DNA from 3 places in the Enterobacter cloacae complex sp. HYC003_NIDB genome. Region 3 is predicted to be linked to each of the others. Evidence: predicted binding sites of a transcription regulator. Region 3 holds the regulator's gene; each other region holds the start of a gene.
What was found. The regulator PurR, encoded in region 3, represses purine synthesis genes. The targets are predictions, from matches to a motif close to CANGCAAACGTTTGCNTG.
Positions count from the first base shown of each region.

Region 1: the regulator PurR is predicted to act here: its motif matches at 4,747-4,764, upstream of tusA (sulfurtransferase TusA).
Region 2: the regulator PurR is predicted to act here: its motif matches at 4,405-4,422, upstream of O1722_RS18285 (nucleoside-specific channel-forming protein Tsx).

Region 1 covers NZ_CP114220.1:302,401-308,585, reverse strand. Annotated here, with positions in the region: gene zntA (Zn(II)/Cd(II)/Pb(II) translocating P-type ATPase ZntA) at 1-1,321, shown strand, start outside; gene O1722_RS01385 (TRAP transporter large permease) at 1,421-2,707, opposite strand; gene O1722_RS01380 (TRAP transporter small permease) at 2,718-3,227, opposite strand; gene O1722_RS01375 (TRAP transporter substrate-binding protein) at 3,240-4,211, opposite strand; gene tusA (sulfurtransferase TusA) at 4,445-4,687, opposite strand; gene O1722_RS01365 (7-cyano-7-deazaguanine/7-aminomethyl-7-deazaguanine transporter) at 4,857-5,522, shown strand; gene O1722_RS01360 (DcrB family lipoprotein) at 5,595-6,152, shown strand.
Region 2 covers NZ_CP114220.1:3,799,082-3,805,266, reverse strand. Annotated here, with positions in the region: gene secD (protein translocase subunit SecD) at 1-1,117, shown strand, start outside; gene secF (protein translocase subunit SecF) at 1,128-2,099, shown strand; gene O1722_RS18295 (VOC family protein) at 2,238-2,603, shown strand; gene O1722_RS18290 (helix-turn-helix transcriptional regulator) at 2,614-3,294, shown strand; gene O1722_RS18285 (nucleoside-specific channel-forming protein Tsx) at 3,382-4,266, opposite strand; gene O1722_RS18280 (SadB/YajI family lipoprotein) at 4,535-5,074, opposite strand; gene nrdR (transcriptional regulator NrdR) at 5,227-5,676, shown strand; gene ribD (bifunctional diaminohydroxyphosphoribosylaminopyrimidine deaminase/5-amino-6-(5-phosphoribosylamino)uracil reductase RibD) at 5,681-6,185, shown strand, end outside.
Region 3 covers NZ_CP114220.1:2,816,644-2,822,828, reverse strand. Annotated here, with positions in the region: gene punC (purine nucleoside transporter PunC) at 1-277, opposite strand, end outside; gene punR (DNA-binding transcriptional activator PunR) at 390-1,301, shown strand; gene purR (HTH-type transcriptional repressor PurR) at 1,319-2,344, opposite strand; gene cydH (cytochrome bd-I oxidase subunit CydH) at 2,642-2,731, shown strand; gene O1722_RS13410 (MFS transporter) at 2,893-4,059, shown strand; gene sodB (superoxide dismutase [Fe]) at 4,097-4,678, opposite strand; gene O1722_RS13400 (C40 family peptidase) at 4,801-5,559, opposite strand; gene grxD (monothiol glutaredoxin 4) at 5,898-6,185, shown strand, end outside.

The DNA of each region.
Region 1 (6,185 bases), 2.4 Mb from region 3:
CGGGGAATCCATCCCGGTAGCGCGCGCGGCAGGTGAAAAGGTGCCTGCGGGCGCCACCAGCGTCGACCGACTGGTGCTGCTGACGGTCCTTTCCGAACCGGGCGACAGCGCCATCGACCGCATCCTCAGGCTGATAGAAGAAGCCGAGGAGCGCCGCGCGCCGGTAGAACGCTTTATCGATCGCTTCAGCCGGATTTACACCCCCGCCATCATGCTGGTGGCGCTGCTGGTCACCGTCGTCCCGCCGCTGTTCTTCGGCGCGCCGTGGGAGGGCTGGATTTACAAAGGGCTGACGCTGCTGCTGATCGGCTGTCCGTGTGCGCTGGTGATCTCCACCCCGGCGGCGATTACCTCAGGGCTGGCGGCGGCGGCACGTCGCGGGGCGCTGATTAAGGGCGGCGCGGCGCTGGAACAGCTGAGCCAGATTCAGCACATCGCCTTCGATAAAACCGGCACGCTGACCGTCGGCAAGCCGCAGGTGACCGGCGTGTATCCGCAGGACATCAGTGAAGACGAGTTGCTTATACTGGCCGCCGCCGTTGAACAGGGCTCCACCCACCCTCTGGCGCAGGCGATTGTGCGTGAAGCGAAGGGGCGCGGGCTGAACATCCCTCCGGCAACGGCCCAGCGAGCGCTGGTCGGGTCGGGGATTGAGGCTGTGGTCGAAGGCAAAAAAGTGCTGATCGCCGCGGCAGGCGCGTTCCCGAATCCACAGGTTGAGACATTAGAGCAGGCCGGGCAGACGGTCGTTGCCGTGATGCAGGACGGTGTACCGATGGGCATGCTGGCGCTGCGCGACACCCTGCGTGACGATGCGAAAGACGCCGTCGACGCGCTGCACAGGCTGGGGGTACAGGGCGTGATCCTGACCGGTGATAACCCGCGCGCGGCGGCGGCGATTGCCGGCGAGCTGGGGCTGGAGTTTAAGGCCGGATTGTTGCCTGCGGATAAAGTCAGCGCGGTAACCGAGCTGAACGGTCATGCCCCGCTGGCGATGGTCGGGGACGGGATAAACGATGCCCCGGCAATGAAGGCTTCCACCATCGGCATTGCGATGGGCAGCGGCACCGATGTGGCGCTGGAGACGGCGGATGCGGCGCTGACCCACAACCGCCTGACCGGGCTGGCGCAGATGATAGATCTTGCGCGAGCGACGCGGGCCAATATTCGGCAGAACATCAGCATTGCGCTGGGTCTGAAGGGGATTTTCCTGGTCACCACGCTGCTCGGCATGACCGGACTGTGGCTGGCGGTACTGGCGGATACGGGGGCGACGGTGCTGGTGACGGCGAACGCGTTGCGGCTGTTGCGCCGTCGGTAAAAATGCCCGGTGGCGGCTACGCCTTACCGGGCCTACAACATCTCCGAACCGTAACCGTAGGCCGGGTAAGGCGTAGCCGCCACCCGGCATAAAACGGCGTCACTGCATCCCTAGCACCCCCGGCAACCACAATGATATCGCCGGGATGTACGTCACCATCCCCAGCACCACCAGCAACATACCGTAAAACGGCAGCATCGCCCGCACCACGTGCTCGATCTTCTGCTTACTCACCGCGCTCGCCACGAACAGCACCGACCCGACCGGCGGCGTGATCAGCCCAATCCCCAGGTTCACCATCATGATCATCCCGAAATGTACCGGGTCGATCCCCAGCGAGTTGGTCACCGGCAGCAGCACCGGGGTCAGAATCAGGATGATCGGCGCCATGTCCATCAGCGTGCCAATCAGCAGCAGCATGATATTGAGGTACATGAGGATCACGTATTTGTTATCGGACAACGACGTGAAGAATTCGGTGATGCGCATCGGCAGCTGCATGTAGGTCATCACCGCGCCAAACGCCGCGGCAAAGCCAATCAAAATCATCACGATGGTGACGGTTTTCACCGTGCGGCACATCAGCTTCGGCAGTTCGCTCCACCTGTAGTCGCGGTAGATGAACATGGTGACGAAGAATGCCCAAAGACAGGCCACGGCGGCAGATTCGGTCGCCGTGAATATCCCGGACAAGATCCCGCCGAGGATAATCACCACCGTCATCAGCCCCCACAGAGCATCGAGCATGATTTTCAGCGCCTGCCTGAACGGGATTTTGTCCCCTTTCGGATAGCCGCGCTTGCGGGCGAAGCACAGGCAGAGCACCATCAGGCTCACGCCCAGCAGCAGGCCCGGCAGCACGCCCGCGATAAACAGCGTGGCGATGGAGACCGTTCCCCCTGCCGCCAGGGAGTAAATCACCGAGTTGTGGCTGGGCGGGATCAGGATCGCCTGCACCGACCCGCTGGCCGTCACCGCCGCCGCGTATTCGCGCGGATAGCCCTTCTTCTCCATCTCCGGGATCATCACGCTACCGATAGACGCCGTATCCGCCACCGACGAGCCGGAAATCGCGCCGAAGAACGTTGATGCCACGATGTTCACCAGCGACAGCCCGCCGCGAATAAAGCCGACAAAAACGTACGCGAAGTTGACCAGCCGTCGGGCAATGCCCCCTTCCGCCATGATCGCCCCGGCAAGAATGAAGAACGGGATCGCCAGCAGGGTAAATTTATTCACCCCGCTGGTGATCTGGATCATCAGCGCCTCCAGCGGCAGGTCAATCCACAGCGCGCCCGCCACGGCGCTTAAGCCGACGGCGAAGGCCACCGGCATCCCCAGCGCCAGCAAAATGGCGAGGGTGAATAACAAAACAAACGCATCCATTGTTCACCCCTTAACTGTGATTGCCGATCAGCACGACCGGACGGTTTTCCTGCGAGCCAAACAGCAGGCGTTCAAGCACAAACAGGATCAAAATGGCCGACCCGACAGGTAGCGGCAGATAGCTTTCGCCGGAGGTCAGAAGCGGAAACTCCGCCACCGGCTGCTCCCACAGCTCGACGCACAGCCAGTAGCTGTACCAGCACATCAGGCCTGAAATCAGCAGCATCAGCAGATCCACCATCCGCGCGCACACTCTTTGCAGCGACGCGGGCAGGCGGTCGGTGAGCATGTTGACCGCAATATGCGACCCGGCGCGGTAGCTCACCGCCGCGCCGATAAAGGTAAACGTCACCATGCAGATAATGGCGATCGGCTCCGGCCAGGATTCGCCGCGATTGAGCACATAGCGTGAAAAAATGCCGATGGGTATGACAATCGTCATCACCAACAGCGAAATACCCGCCACCGCCATGGCGAACAGATACAGACGGTCCATCCACTTCAGGTAGAGTTCGGACATACGTACTCCGGTTTACTGGACGTCAGCGATGGCTTTCATCAGATCCTGATGCTTATCGCCATACTGCGCGCGCACCGGCTCTGTCGCCTTGATAAACACCGTTTTATCGATGTCGTGGAACTGCACGCCGCCGGCCTTCATTTTCGCCAGCGCCTGGTCGTTATACGCATTCCACAGCTTGCGCTGCTCGAACTGCGCTTCGCGGGCCAGCACCAGGATCTTTTGCTGTTCGTCAGCGCTGAGCTTGTCCCATTTCACTTTGGAATAGAGCAGCATTTCCGGGGTGATGAAGTGGCCGCTCAGCGTGTAGTTTTTGGCGACCGGCATATAGTTGTGGGCGATAAAGGTTGGCGGGTTGTTCTCCGCGCCGTCGATCACCCCGGTCTGCATGCCGCTGTAAACCTCGCTGACGCCCATCGCCACCGAGTTCGCCCCCATCGCTTTCAGCGTGGCCAGCGCCACCGGGCTGCCCTGCACGCGGATTTTCTTCCCTTTCAGATCGTCCGGTTTGACGATCGGCTCTTTGGTGATCAGGTTACGGGTGCCGGAATCCATCCAGCCAAGGAAGACCAGACGCGATTTCGGGTTGGCGGTGAGTTTGTCGCCGATCTGCTTGCCGATATCCCCGTCGATCACCTTGTGCATGTGGTCTTCATCGCGGAATACGTAGGGCAGCGTAAACACTTCGATATCCGGCAGAATGGCAGCCACCGGCGCCATAGAGACGCGGATCATGTCGATCGCCCCCATCTGCGCCTGCTCAATCATCTGCTTTTCATCCCCCAGCACGCCGCCGGGGAAGACCTTAATCTCCAGCTTGCCATCGGTTTGTTGTTTGAGTTTTTCACCCATGTGCTGAACCGCCACCACGTTCGGGTAGCCTTCGGGATGCACATCGGCGGCTTTGATGGTCTGGGCAGAAACGGTGCAGGCAAAAGCAGACAGGCACAGCGCGGCCAGTAACGGCTTGAGGGTCGTTTTCATTGAGTCAACTCCAGGGTAGTGAGATAAGCGTTAAAACGGTGTTTTAGTTTTTGACGCTTAAAAATTAGACTACGGCTGGAAAAGGGAGAGTGAAGCGCCTCACAAAAGCGCGAAATTTTGAAACGATGGTTCGAAATTGTGATGAGTACTTGTCGGGTGGCGGCTGCGCCTTACCCGACCTACTACACCCGTAGGCCCGTGCAAGCGAAGCGCCGCCGGGCGTCAGGCCGCACTTACCCCTTACGAATCAAATACCGGTACGGCAAGGTCTCGGTTTGCTGCGCCACCAGTTCATGTTCCATAAAGGTACAAAAGCCGGGGATATCACGGGTGGTAGCCGGGTCGTCGGCGACGATCAGCAGCGTTTCGCCGGTCTGCATGTTGCGCACGGTTTTGCGCACCATCATTACCGGCTCCGGGCAGCGGAGGCCCTGAGCATCAAGCGTGTGGTCTGGGCTGGAAAACAGGTCGGTCATTTTCTTCTCGTTCAGGTAAAAACGGCTGTAGTTTACGCCCCGCTATCGCCAATGCAAACCAGGTTAACGATTGCGTGAAAATTAGCCATTGCAAAGTGTCGTCAAAGCAGTATCATGCGGCGGCTTTATTGGGTTCCCTCACCCCAAATATTAATCAAAAAGGTACAATATGAACTCCTTTACACAATCGCAGCGCGTCAAGGCGTTGTTCTGGCTTTCGCTATTTCATCTGCTGGTGATCATCTCCAGTAACTATCTGGTACAGCTCCCCATCTCCATTTTTGGTTTCCATACCACCTGGGGCGCGTTCAGTTTCCCGTTTATTTTCCTCGCGACGGATTTAACCGTGCGTATTTTTGGCGCACCGCTGGCGCGGCGGATTATTTTTGCGGTGATGATCCCGGCACTGTTTGTCTCCTACGCCATCTCCTCGCTGTTTTACATGGGCAGCTGGCAGGGCTTCGAAGCGCTGACGCACTTCAACCTGTTCGTCGCGCGTATTGCCACCGCCAGCTTTATGGCTTATGCCCTGGGGCAGATCCTCGATGTCCACGTGTTTAACCGCCTGCGTCAAAACCATCGCTGGTGGATGGCACCAACGGCCTCCACGCTGTTCGGTAACGTGAGCGATACGCTGGCCTTCTTCTTCATCGCCTTCTGGCGCAGCCCGGACGCCTTCATGGCAGAACACTGGATGGAAATCGCTCTGGTGGACTACGCCTTTAAGGTGCTTATCAGCCTGGTTTTCTTCCTGCCGATGTACGGCGTGCTGTTGAATATGCTGCTGAAAAGGCTGGCAGATAAATCTGAAATCTCCGCATTGCAGGCAGGTTAAGGGTTCGCTTTATCAGTTGTGATAAGATGAACGAATGAGCCGTTATGGCCGTTTATCGAAAGGAAGAAGTCAATGCGCAATCTGGTTAAATATGTCGGGATTGGCCTGCTGGTTGTTGGCCTTGCAGCCTGTGATAACAGCGACACCAAAACGCCTGCTCAGGGCGCGTCAGCAGAAAGCAACGCCACCGGTCAGCCGGTGAGCCTGATGGATGGCAAACTCAGTTTCTCTCTGCCTGCGGACATGACCGACCAGAGCGGTAAGCTGGGTACCCAGGCGAACAATATGCACGTCTATTCCGATGCCACCGGCCAAAAAGCGGTGATTGTGATCGTCGGTGACGATACCAGCGAAGATCTTGGCGTGCTGGCCAAACGCCTGGAAGATCAGCAGCGCAGCCGCGACCCGCAGCTTCAGGTGGTCACCAACAAGTCTGTTGAACTGAAAGGCCACACGCTGCAACAGCTGGACAGCATCATCTCTGCCAAAGGCCAGACCGCCTACTCCTCCGTGGTGCTCGGCAAGGTGGACAATAAACTGCTGACCATGCAGATCACCCTGCCGGCAGACAATCAGCAGAAAGCGCAGACCGCCGCTGAAAACATCATTAACACCCTCGTGATCCAGTAATCGTTCACCAGGATGCCGTGGCCTCCGTCGCTT
Region 2 (6,185 bases), 980 kb from region 3:
TGAGCCACTGGTACAGCGTCAGGGTGCTGACCGTATCGTGGTCGAACTGCCGGGTATCCAGGATACCGCCCGTGCGAAAGAGATTCTGGGCGCGACGGCGACCCTGGAGTTCCGTCTGGTTAACTCCAATGTCGACCAGGCTGCTGCGGCTTCAGGCCGTGTACCGGGCGATTCCGAAGTGAAACAGACCCGCGAAGGCCAGCCTGTTGTGCTGTACAAACGCGTGATCCTGACCGGTGACCACATCACCGACTCCACTTCAAGCCAGGATGAGTACAACCAGCCGCAGGTTAACATCTCGCTGGATAGCGCAGGTGGCAACATCATGTCTAACTTCACCAAGGACAACATCGGCAAGCCGATGGCGACCCTGTTCGTGGAGTACAAAGACAGCGGTAAGAAAGACGCCAATGGCCGTGCCGTGCTGGTGAAAGAGGAAGAGGTGATTAACATCGCCAACATCCAGTCTCGTCTGGGTAACAGCTTCCGTATTACCGGTATCAGCAACCCGAACGAAGCGCGTCAGCTCTCTCTGCTGCTGCGTGCCGGTGCGCTGATTGCGCCAATTCAGATTGTTGAAGAACGTACCATCGGTCCAACCCTGGGTATGCAGAACATCAAACAGGGTCTGGAAGCGTGTCTGGCCGGTCTGGCGGTGTCCATCATCTTCATGATCTTCTTCTATAAGAAGTTCGGCCTGATTGCGACCTCCGCGCTGATTGCCAACCTGGTGCTGATCATCGGTATTATGTCTCTGCTGCCGGGGGCGACGCTGACCATGCCGGGGATTGCGGGTATCGTCTTAACCCTTGCGGTGGCGGTCGACGCCAACGTACTGATAAACGAACGTATCAAAGAAGAGCTGAGCAACGGTCGTTCTGTACAGCAGGCGATTGAAGAAGGCTACAAAGGAGCGTTCAGCTCCATCTTCGATGCGAACGTAACAACACTGATTAAGGTTCTTATCCTGTATGCAGTGGGTACTGGCGCGATCAAAGGCTTTGCGATTACTACCGGTATCGGTGTCGCAACGTCGATGTTTACCGCTATTGTCGGCACCCGTGCCATCGTGAACCTGCTGTACGGCGGCAAGCGCGTCAAAAAGCTGTCTATCTGAGGAGTGCGTTGTGGCACAGGAATATACTGTTGAACAATTGAACCACGGCCGTAAAGTCTGGGACTTTATGCGCTGGGACTACTGGGCCTTCGGCATTTCAGGTTTTCTGCTGATCTTGTCCATCGTCATTATGGGCGTGAAAGGCTTTAACTGGGGTCTGGATTTCACCGGTGGTACGGTGATCGAAATTACCCTGGAAAAACCGGTCGATATGGACCAGATGCGTGAGTCTCTGCAAAAAGCGGGCTTTGAAGAGCCGCTGCTACAGAACTTCGGCAGCAGCCGCGACATCATGGTGCGTATGCCGCCGGTACACGATGCCAACGGCAGCCAGGAGCTGGGCAGCAAGGTCGTCCAGGTTATTAACGAAACGACCAGCCAGGATGCAACGGTTAAGCGTATTGAGTTTGTCGGCCCGAGCGTTGGTGCTGACCTGGCGCAGACCGGTGCGATGGCGCTGCTGGTGGCGCTGATCTCGATCCTGATTTACGTCGGTTTCCGCTTTGAGTGGCGACTGGCGGCAGGCGTGGTTATCGCCCTGGCGCACGACGTGGTGATCACCATGGGCATACTGTCTCTGTTCCACATTGAGATTGACCTGACGATTGTGGCATCCCTGATGTCCGTTATCGGTTACTCACTGAACGACAGTATCGTGGTATCTGACCGTATTCGTGAAAACTTCCGTAAGATCCGTCGCGGCACGCCGTACGAAATCTTTAACGTGTCGTTGACCCAGACGTTGCACCGTACGTTGATCACCTCCGGCACCACCCTGATGGTGATCCTGATGCTGTTCCTGTTCGGTGGCCCGGTGCTGGAAGGCTTCTCGCTGACCATGCTGATCGGTGTGTCTATCGGTACGGCCTCGTCTATCTACGTCGCGTCCGCACTGGCGCTGAAGCTGGGCATGAAGCGCGAGCATCTGATCCAGCAGAAAGTCGAGAAAGAAGGGGCGGATCAGCCGTCCATTCTGCCGTAAGAGTCTTATGTAGTATCGAAATCCCGGCCTGTTGGCCGGGATTTTTTTTGTCTGCATCTCACAAACACTCCTGACAGTATGCTGTCAGGAGCCCTGTCGTAGACTCCTTCTGAACCCTAACAACAGGCAGGAGGACGTATGAAAAGTGTTATTAACTGGTTTGAAATTCCGGTCGCCGATATGGATCGCGCCATCAAATTTTATGAGTCGGTGATGCAGGTCGCGCTGCGGCGCGAGAAGATGGACGTGGCTGATCTGGCGATTTTCCCGCACGAGGATCCGGCCACCGGCGGCGCGCTGGCGAAATTTGACGGCGTTACACCGTCTTCGCAGGGCGCTATTATCTACCTGCATACTGACAATCTGGCGGCCACGCTCGATCGTATTGCTTCTGCGGGCGGTGAGTGCGTGTTTGGCCCGCTGGAACTGCCGCAAGGCATTGGCACTATAGCCCTGTTTACCGACAGCGAAGGTAATCGCGTCGGCCTCCATCAACCGGTATGAGAGTAAACCGATGACCCGACGCGCTGACCGTTTGTTCCAGATTGTGCAGATCCTTCGGGGCAGGCGTCTGACAACGGCAGCGCATCTGGCGGAAAGGCTTGGCGTGTCCGAGCGCACGGTGTACCGCGATATCCGCGACCTGTCGCTTTCCGGCGTGCCGGTGGAAGGCGAGGCGGGAAGCGGATATCGGCTGATGTCGGGTTTTGATTTACCCCCGCTGATGCTGACCAACAAAGAGTCCGAGGCGCTGATGGTGGCGATTCGCCTGCTCAAAACCTGGGGCGGGGAATCGCTGTCGCGCGAGCTGGAGTCGGCCCAGGAAAAAGTGCTGGCGATCCTGCCAGAAGAGAGCCGACGCAAGGCGGAGCAGACGCGTATATATGCGCCGGATATTGCCCTTCAGCCCCATTCCCGTAGTGGTTTCGACGTGATCCATCAGGCGATTTCCGCCCAGCGCGTGCTGGCACTGCATTATCGTGATGAGGCTGGGCAGCTCTCAAAGCGCGAGGTTCAGCCGCTGGGCTTGTTCTTCTGGGGAGAGCGCTGGCTGCTGGCGGCGTGGTGTGAACGGCGCGATGAATATCGCTGTTTCCGGCTCGACCGATGCCTCAATATTGTGCAGACGGAGAGGCGGTTTAGCGAAAGTGCGGACAGGTCATTGGCAGATTTTTTGCGCAAGGTGAGGCAGTAAAAAGCCGGGGGCGGCTACGCCTTACCCGGCCTACATTCGGATCGTAGGCCCGGTAAGCGTAGCGCCACCGGGCGGAATCCGCACTGATTAGAAGTTGTAACCCACGACCAGGTAACCACCCCAACCGGTAGAGCGAACGCTGAAGTCGCCGTTGCCAAAGTTCAGGCTGGCGTCGTCGTTCCACTGGCCACCGTTGTGCCAGTAACGCGCAACAACAGAGTAGTGCCAGTGATCGTAGTTCAGCGCCAGGATGTGGCTGGACGCGATGGAGTCGTTAGTGCGCGCTTTTCTGCCGTTCAGGTCGCGGAAATCGTTATCGCCCAGGTCTGAACCCCAGTCAAAGTTGGTGAAGCCGATATAGCTCAGGTTGCCGCCCCACAGTTGGGTAATTGGCACGAAGTATTTCACTTTGAAACGGTAGCCGTCCCACTCGTTCTCGTTCGCGGCGCCGTAGTTCTGCCACTGGTATTTTGCGTAGACGTTCATGGACAGGCTCATCGGCAGGCCAGTCTCAATGTCTGTACCCAGACCCATGTACCAGGTGCTCTGGCGACCGGACTTGTTGCGACCCATGTCGTAGATGTAGTTGTTTGCGAAATACCACTCTTTGAACGGACCAAACGCCAGACTGGTACCGGTCAGTTTATCAATGGAGAAGCGGGGTTCGATCTCCATGAACAGTGGGGAACCGTGGTTCCAGATACCTTTCGCGTCGGTGTTACCGCCGAAGAATACCGGTGCGTCCATGTAGCCATAGAAATCAAACCAGTCTTTTTTAGCGAATGCTTCGTACTCGAGGTAGGTATCGTTACGGATCTGCGGTCCGAAACGGGTATGGTAGCTGCCTACAACGTTAACGCTCTGATGCCACCAGTCGGAAAGGTATTGTGGTTTGTCGTTTTCCGCTGCGTTAACAGTGAAAGAGGTGGAGAGTGCCAGAACTGCACCGGCTGCGAATAATGTTTTTTTCATAATCATGCCACTGATTGAAATTCCCTTCCGGGAGTGAAAAATGCGCGAATTGCGTTTCTAAATATTTCGTATTTCTGCGGAGCCTATTATAGAAATCCTTGCTCACAAAAATATGTGTTGTTTCACATATCTCTCACATACGTAATCGATTGCGTTCACGTTTGCGTACTTTAGACGGGCGGGATTGTAGCGGCAATCATTTATGTTGCCAATCCATACGAAATGTAAATGTTAGCGGAGTGACATTTCACTCCGCTAGAAGGGCGGGTTATTGCGCGGCGGGTTGAATGTCGTGAATACGGATAAAGCCCAGCTGTTCTGGGCTCAGTCCGCTCAGCTGGAGCGGGATATCAACATCGCTCGGCGCCAGCGTGCTGGCGGGGGCGGTGAAGAGCTGATTCTTCACGTTCACTTCCTGATAGCTCTCCGTGGTGCCCTGAATCTGGCCCCACTCTACGGTGCCGCTGAACGCGGGAAGCGGATCGTTGGACTCACCCTGAATGCGTAATGTTGCGCGAGTACCATCGGCATTCGCTGCAACATTCACCACAGACATCTTTAGCATGCCAATCTGGCTGTTCAGACGCGCGGGCGTGTTTGCACCTGGCAATAAATAAACGCCATTGCTGGATTTGGCATTCAGCGCGTTCTGCTGGGTGATCTTCACGGTTTCTTTGTTAAGTTTGTCCATCGCCACGTTAAGCGTATTCACGCTTTGTTTCATCTCACGGACTTCGCTTTGCTGTGCGCAGGCGCTGAGCGTGAACAGGCTCCCCACCAGCACTATTTTCAGGTAACGTCTTGTCATTGCGTTTAATTCCTTGAAATCACAGATTGCTGCAATGGTAGACAGGATAGTGCCGTCAGGCATAGATCCTTTGTCTCAAAAAGCTCTTCCTTTGTTGTCGGGCCAGTTCAGGGTAAAATAGAAATCAGTTAACCAGATAACAGGGACATCGTATGCATTGCCCATTTTGCTCCGCTGTGGATACCAAAGTCATCGACTCGCGTCTTGTAGGCGAAGGGTCTTCCGTGCGTCGTCGTCGGCAGTGTCTGGTGTGCAACGAGCGTTTTACCACCTTTGAAGTGGCAGAGCTGGTAATGCCGCGCGTGGTAAAAAGTAACGATGTGCGCGAACCGTTCAATGAAGAGAAACTGCGTAGCGGGATGCTCAAGGCGCTGGAAAAACGGCCCGTCAGCTCCGATGACGTCGAAATGGCGTTAAACCATATTAAATCTTATCTGCGGGGGTTAGGCGAGCGCGAAGTGCCGAGCAAAATGATCGGCAATCTGGTGATGGAACAGCTGAAGAAGCTCGATAAAGTCGCCTATATCCGCTTTGCCTCCGTTTACCGCAGCTTCGAAGACATTAAAGAGTTTGGCGAAGAGATCGCCCGCTTACAGGATTAAGCCCATGCACGATGAGATGTACATGGCGCGCGCCATGAAGCTGGCGCAGCGCGGTCGGTTTACCACTCACCCTAACCCCAATGTCGGGTGCGTCATTGTTAAAGATGGCGAGATCGTGGGGGAAGGTTTTCACTACCGCGCAGGCGAGCCGCATGCTGAAGTGCATGCCCTGCGCATGGCGGGTGAGAAAGCGCGTGGCGCGACGGCCTATGTGACGCTGGAGCCATGCAGCCATCACGGACGTACGCCGCCGTGCTGTGAGGCGCTGATTGCGGCGGGCGTCTCGCGCGTTGTCGCCGCCATGCAGGATCCTAATCCGCAGGTGGCGGGCCGCGGGCTGTATCGTCTGCAACAGGAAGGCATCGACGTTAGCCACGGCCTGATGATGCAGGATGCCGAAAACATCAACAAAGGCTTCCTGAAGCGTATGCGCACCGGCTTCCCGTTTATCCAGCTTAAGCTTGGCGCGTCACTGGATGGCCGCACGGCGATGGCGAACGGCGAGAGCC
Region 3 (6,185 bases):
CGCGGACCCACATCATGCCCAGACAGCCTACGGCAAAAATCGCCAGCCCCAACAACAGGACGGGCTTACGGCCAAAACGATCCGAGAGCGGCCCCCACAGCAATTGCGCAAAAGCAAAGCCAGCGAGGAACAAACTTAAACTGGCGCTGATGGCGGCGGCAGGGGTTTGCAAATCTTCCTGCATCGCGGCGAACGCGGGCAGATACATATCGGTCGCCAAAAAGCCCAGCACGCTTAAGCCGCCGAGCCAGACTAAAAATCCTTTCCTGGGTTGCACTTTTTTTCTCCTGAGGAGGCAGGTGTACGTTGGCGCAGAGTGTAGGGAGTGCAAAGCGGCTTGTGAAACGCTAATATTTGGCGGGTGCATTCAAAAAATTTGCAGGCTAAAGATGTGGTCAGATTATTCCCTTGAAGTGGTTGATGCCGTGGCGCGTAACGGCAGCTTTACCGGTGCCGCCCAGGAGCTGCATCGCGTTCCCTCGGCTATCAGCTATACGGTGCGCCAGCTGGAAGCGTGGCTGGCGGTCCCGCTGTTCGAGCGGCGCCATCGCGACGTGGAGCTCACGCCTGCCGGAGCGTGGTTTTTGAAGGAAGGGCGGTCTGTTATCAAAAAAATGCAGATCACCCGTGAGCAGTGCCAGCAGATCGCCAACGGCTGGCGCGGGCATCTCGCTATCGCGGTGGATAACATCGTTAAGCCGGAGCGGACCCGGCAGATGATCGTCGATTTCTATCGTCATTTTTCCGACGTCGAACTGCGTGTTTCGCAGGAAGTGTTCAACGGCGTCTGGGATGCGCTGGCGGACGGCAGGGCGGAGATGGCGATTGGTGCAACCCAGGCGATCCCGGTTGGGGGGCGCTACGCGTTTCGCGACATGGGCATGCTGAGCTGGACCTGCGTGGTCGCGCGCGATCACCCGCTGGCGGCGCAGGAAGGTCCGCTGAGCGATGACACCTTACGCAACTGGCCCTCGCTGGTGCTGGAAGATACCTCCCGCTCGCTGCCCAAGCGCATTACCTGGCTGCTGGATAATCAGCGCCGCGTGGTCGCGCCGGACTGGGAGTCGTCGGCCACCTGTCTGAGCGCGGGGCTGTGCGTTGGCATGGTGCCGGTGCATTTTGCGCGCCCGCGCATCGATGCGGGAGAGTGGGTGGCCTTGACGCTGGAAAACCCCTTCCCGGATGCCGCGTGCTGTCTGACGTGGCAGCAAAACGACGTCTCGCCCGCCATGGACTGGCTGCTGGATTATCTGGGCGACAGCGAAACGCTGAACCGGGAGTGGTTGCGGGAACCAGCATAGCTGGTCCCGTAAAGTGATTAACGACGGTAGTCGCGGAACGGACCGTCCGCAACGGAACGGCGTTCAATCAGGCGCGGGTGAACTTCAATGGACTGGGACTGTTCACGCTTGTTGACGATCCTGTCCAGCAGCATGTTGAAGGCCGTTTCACCCAGCGAATCTTTCGGCTGGTGAATGGTGGTCAGCGCCGGGGTAAAGAAGCGGGCGTTGCGCACGTTGTCATAGCCGATCACCGAGATATCCTGCGGGACGCGCAGGCCGAGTTCATCCGCCGCGCAGAGCGCGCCCATCGCCATGATGTCGCCGCCGCAGAACACCGCGGTAGGGCGATGCGGCTGGGAGACGATCTGCTGCATGGCGCGATAGCCCGACTCCGGCTCGAAGTCGCCCTGAACAATCCAGTTTTCCGGCACGGTGATCAGCGCCTCTTCCATCGCTTTCATGAAACCGGCCAGACGGCCAGCTCCGGTGTTACGCTCCAGCGGACCCGGGATCACGCCAATTTCACGATGACCGCGTTCTACCAGATAACGCCCCGCCATGTAGCCGCCTTCAAAGGCGTTATCAATTACGGAGTCGGTGAAGTCTGCGCGCGCTTCGCCCCAGTCCATGACCACCATCGGAATGTGGCGATACTCTTCCAGCATGGAAAGGACCGACTCAGGGTATTCAGAACACATTACCAGCAGGCCGTCGACGCGCTTTTGCGCCATCATTGACAGGTAAGCGCGCTGTTTTTCAATGTTGTTCCACGCGTTGCCCAGAATCAGGGTATAGCCTTTCTGGAAGCAGTTTTTTTCAACGGCTTCGATGATTTCAGCAAAGTAGGCCGCTTCACTGCTGGTGGCCAGCAGGCCAATCGATTTGGTGTGATTAACCTTCAGGCTGCGGGCGACGGCACTTGGCGAGTAGTGCAGTTCTTTGATTGCCGCCCAGACGGCATTACGCGTCTCTTCAGCGACGAAACGCGTTTTGTTAATAACATGTGATACGGTTGTGGTGGAAACGTTTGCGCGTTTTGCTACGTCTTTAATTGTTGCCATTAAATGTCACTCCAGACCATATCCTAAGCTCCTGAAAAAATTGAAGGTAAACGTTTGCCTTCTCTCACCCTTATCACGCAAACATGAGTTGCGACACGCCGGGAAAACGACACAGGACGTCAGGAGGGGGTCAGTGGCCGGTACGCTAATAAATTTAGCGTGGAATTTTGTCCTATCTTGATGAAAAGGGGAAGAGGTAAAGTGGATATCCGCTTAAATCCTGGAAGATTTTTGACCTGAACTGTGTAAAAATGAGCAAGCTCACTTTTCGTAGGGTGAATAAAAGGAGAAAAATTGATGAGTACCGATCTGAAGTTTTCGCTGTTTACCACCATTGTTGTTCTTGCCCTGATTGTTGCGGGTGGTTTAACCGCTGCGCTGCACTGATTCAGGAGGGGGGAGAACCTTCTCCCTCTCTTGCCGCTATTGTTACCTCTCCGGCAAAAATCTTTTGCCAAAATGTTAACTTCTCATTTTTTGTGATTGATGTCATGCTTTTGACTTCTTAGTTCTGTGCCGGGTTATGGCACGGTATCCGGAGTCTCTTCATGAAAATCAATTTTCCCCTGCTGGCCCTGGCGATTGGCGCCTTTGGGATTGGCACCACTGAATTCTCCCCTATGGGGTTATTGCCTGTTATCGCCCGGGGTGTGGACGTCTCAATTCCTGCGGCCGGTATGTTAATTAGCGCCTACGCGATTGGCGTGATGGTGGGCGCGCCGCTGATGACGCTGCTGCTTTCCCACCGCGCTCGCCGCAATGCGCTGATTTTCCTGATGGCGATTTTCACTCTCGGAAATGTGCTTTCCGCAATTTCGCCCGATTACACCACTCTGATGCTTTCGCGCATTCTGACCAGCCTCAACCATGGCGCCTTCTTCGGACTGGGCTCGGTTGTTGCCGCCAGCGTGGTGCCAAAACATAAGCAGGCCAGCGCGGTAGCCACTATGTTCATGGGCCTCACCATCGCTAATATCGGCGGCGTTCCCGCTGCCACCTGGCTGGGAGAAGCCATCGGCTGGCGTATGTCTTTCCTCGCAACCGCCGGACTGGGCGTGGTCGCGATGGTTGCGCTGTTCTTCTCACTGCCGAAAGGAAGTGCGGGAGAACGTCCGGAAGTACGTAAAGAGCTGGCGGTGCTGATGCGTCCTCAGGTGTTGTCCGCGCTGCTTACCACGGTACTGGGGGCCGGGGCGATGTTTACGCTCTACACCTATATCTCCCCGGTGCTGCACGACATTACCCACGCAACGCCACTCTTTGTTACCGCGATGCTGGTGCTAATTGGTGTCGGGTTCTCGATTGGCAACTATCTCGGCGGGAAATTTGCCGACCGCTCCGTCAGTGGAACACTGAAAGGTTTTTTAACGCTGCTGATTGTCATCATGGTGGCGATTCCGTGGCTGGCGCGTAACGAAGTGGGTGCCGCGATTGCCATGGTGGTTTGGGGCGCCGCAACCTTTGCCGTGGTGCCACCGTTGCAGATGCGCGTAATGCGCGTTGCGCACGAAGCGCCGGGGCTCTCTTCGTCGGTGAATATCGGTGCGTTTAACCTGGGCAATGCGCTGGGTGCCGCAGCGGGCGGGGCGGTGATCTCAGGTGGTTTGGGTTACAGCTTTGTGCCGGTGATGGGGGCGATCATTGCTGCACTCGGCCTGCTGCTGGTGATGATGTCTGGTCGTAAACAGCCTGAAGCGGTGTGTACGGCGGAATAAACAAAAACGCAGAAGGGCTGCCCCTTCTGCGTGTCTCTTACGCGGCGAAGTTCTTCGCAACAAATTCCCAGTTAACCAGTGCCCAGAAGTGTTCCAGGTAGTTCGGGCGCGCATTACGGTAATCAATGTAATAGGCGTGTTCCCATACGTCCACGGTCATCAGCGGCGTGGCGCTGGTGGTAAGAGGGGTACCCGCATTAGAAGTGGAAACGATAGCCAGTTTGCCATCAGCCTCTTTTACCAGCCAGGTCCAGCCGGAGCCAAAGTTTTTAACGGCTGCGTCAGTAAACTTCGCTTTAAAATCCGCGAAACTGCCGAACGCGGCGTTAATCGCTACCGCCAGCTCACCGGTAGGTTCTCCGCCTGCGTTTGGGGCCAGGCAGTGCCAGTAGAAGGTGTGGTTCCACACCTGTGCGGCGTTGTTGAATACGCCGCCGTCTGAACTGCGCACGATCTCTTCCAGCGTTTTGCCTTCAAAATCGGTGCCCTTGATCAGATTGTTCAGGTTGGTGACATAGGTCTGGTGATGCTTGCCGTAATGGTACTCCAGGGTTTCCGCGGAAATATGCGGGGCCAGGGCGTCTTTTGCATACGGTAGTGCAGGTAATTCGAACGACATTGCTTCTCTCCTTATAGTTTTATACGTTGCCAATAACCCTACAGACAACAAGGACAGAATAGCAAATTGAAAGGGTATGCAAAAGAGGAACTTACCCTGCCATGGAGGCGGCAGGGCAGGGTTTAGCGAATGGTTTTTGGCGTCATCACGCGGCGCGCACCCACATAGTGGCGCACCCAATAATCTTCGCTGAGAGAGGTGATCTGAATGTCCTGACCGCTGCGCGGTGACTGGATAAATTTACCGTTACCCACATACACCCCAACGTGATCGGCCGTACCGCGTCCCTGGGTGCGGAAGAACACCAGGTCGCCATTTTGCAGTTCGCCACGGTTTACAGGCGCGGCGTCGCGCAGATGGTACATCTCATTGGCGGTGCGTGGAATGCGAAACTTCACCAGATCTTTATAGGCATAATAAACCAGCCCACTACAGTCAAAACCGGTGCGCGGAGAGGTGCCACCCCAGCGATACGGTTTACCTATTTGCCCCATCAGTTTGTTCATCGCCGTTTTTTGCGCTTTCTGCATACGCGCTTTATGCACGTCAGCCAGCTTCGTCACTTTTGCGCATTTCGTTTTATGGCCTTTGCGCACGGTGCATTTTTCATTCACCAGGCTGGCGGTCGTGCGGGTGGTTTTGTGCGTGCCGGAACGGAGAGTTTTGGGTTTACTGGAGGCGGTCTTTTTGGTCTGAGCGGTGGTTTTCTTCTTTACTGTTTTACTGGTGGTTTTTTTCTTACGTTCTGTGGTTTTTGCCAGATGCGATTTTTGTACAGCAGAATGCCGCGCCTGTTCAGAGGCGTTCGCCGCTGGCGTAAATGAGAGTGTGGTAAACAGTAAAGCACAGAGCGTCATCGAGATTTTAGTTATCCGCGCCACTGGGCAGTCCCCTGATAAATGCAGGCCACAATGCATACCCGCTTGAGATTTACAAAACCTGTCGATTCTAATCCATAAATTCAGAAGAAGTTAATAGCATTTTTCATTCAAAAATTATGTTTCGTTAGCAAGTGCAAAAAAATTCACCATTCTGTCGCACTCCTGTTCGCTCCTTAAGCAAAACCGCACCTCGTCTGGGGATAAACGACATTAGCAATGCAACTTTATGCGATAAGCGATAAAATAATTAGACGTGACAAAAATGTTATTTTCCGATGTCGGCCTGACCCGCTACAATGTCAGACTGATGCCGTAACAGAAGTTAAAGGAAGCAAGACATGAGCACCACTATTGAAAAAATTCAGCGCCAGATCGCTGAAAACCCGATTCTCCTGTACATGAAAGGTTCTCCGAAGCTGCCAAGCTGCGGCTTCTCCGCGCAAGCGGTTCAGGCACTGTCCGCCTGTGGTGAGCGTTTTGCTTACGTTGATATCCTGCAAAACCCGGACATTCGCGCTGAACTGCCAAAATACGCCAACTGGCCGACCTTCCCACAGCTGTGGGTTGATGGTGAACTGGTCGGCGGATGCGACATCCTGATTGAAATGTATCAGCGCGGCGAACTG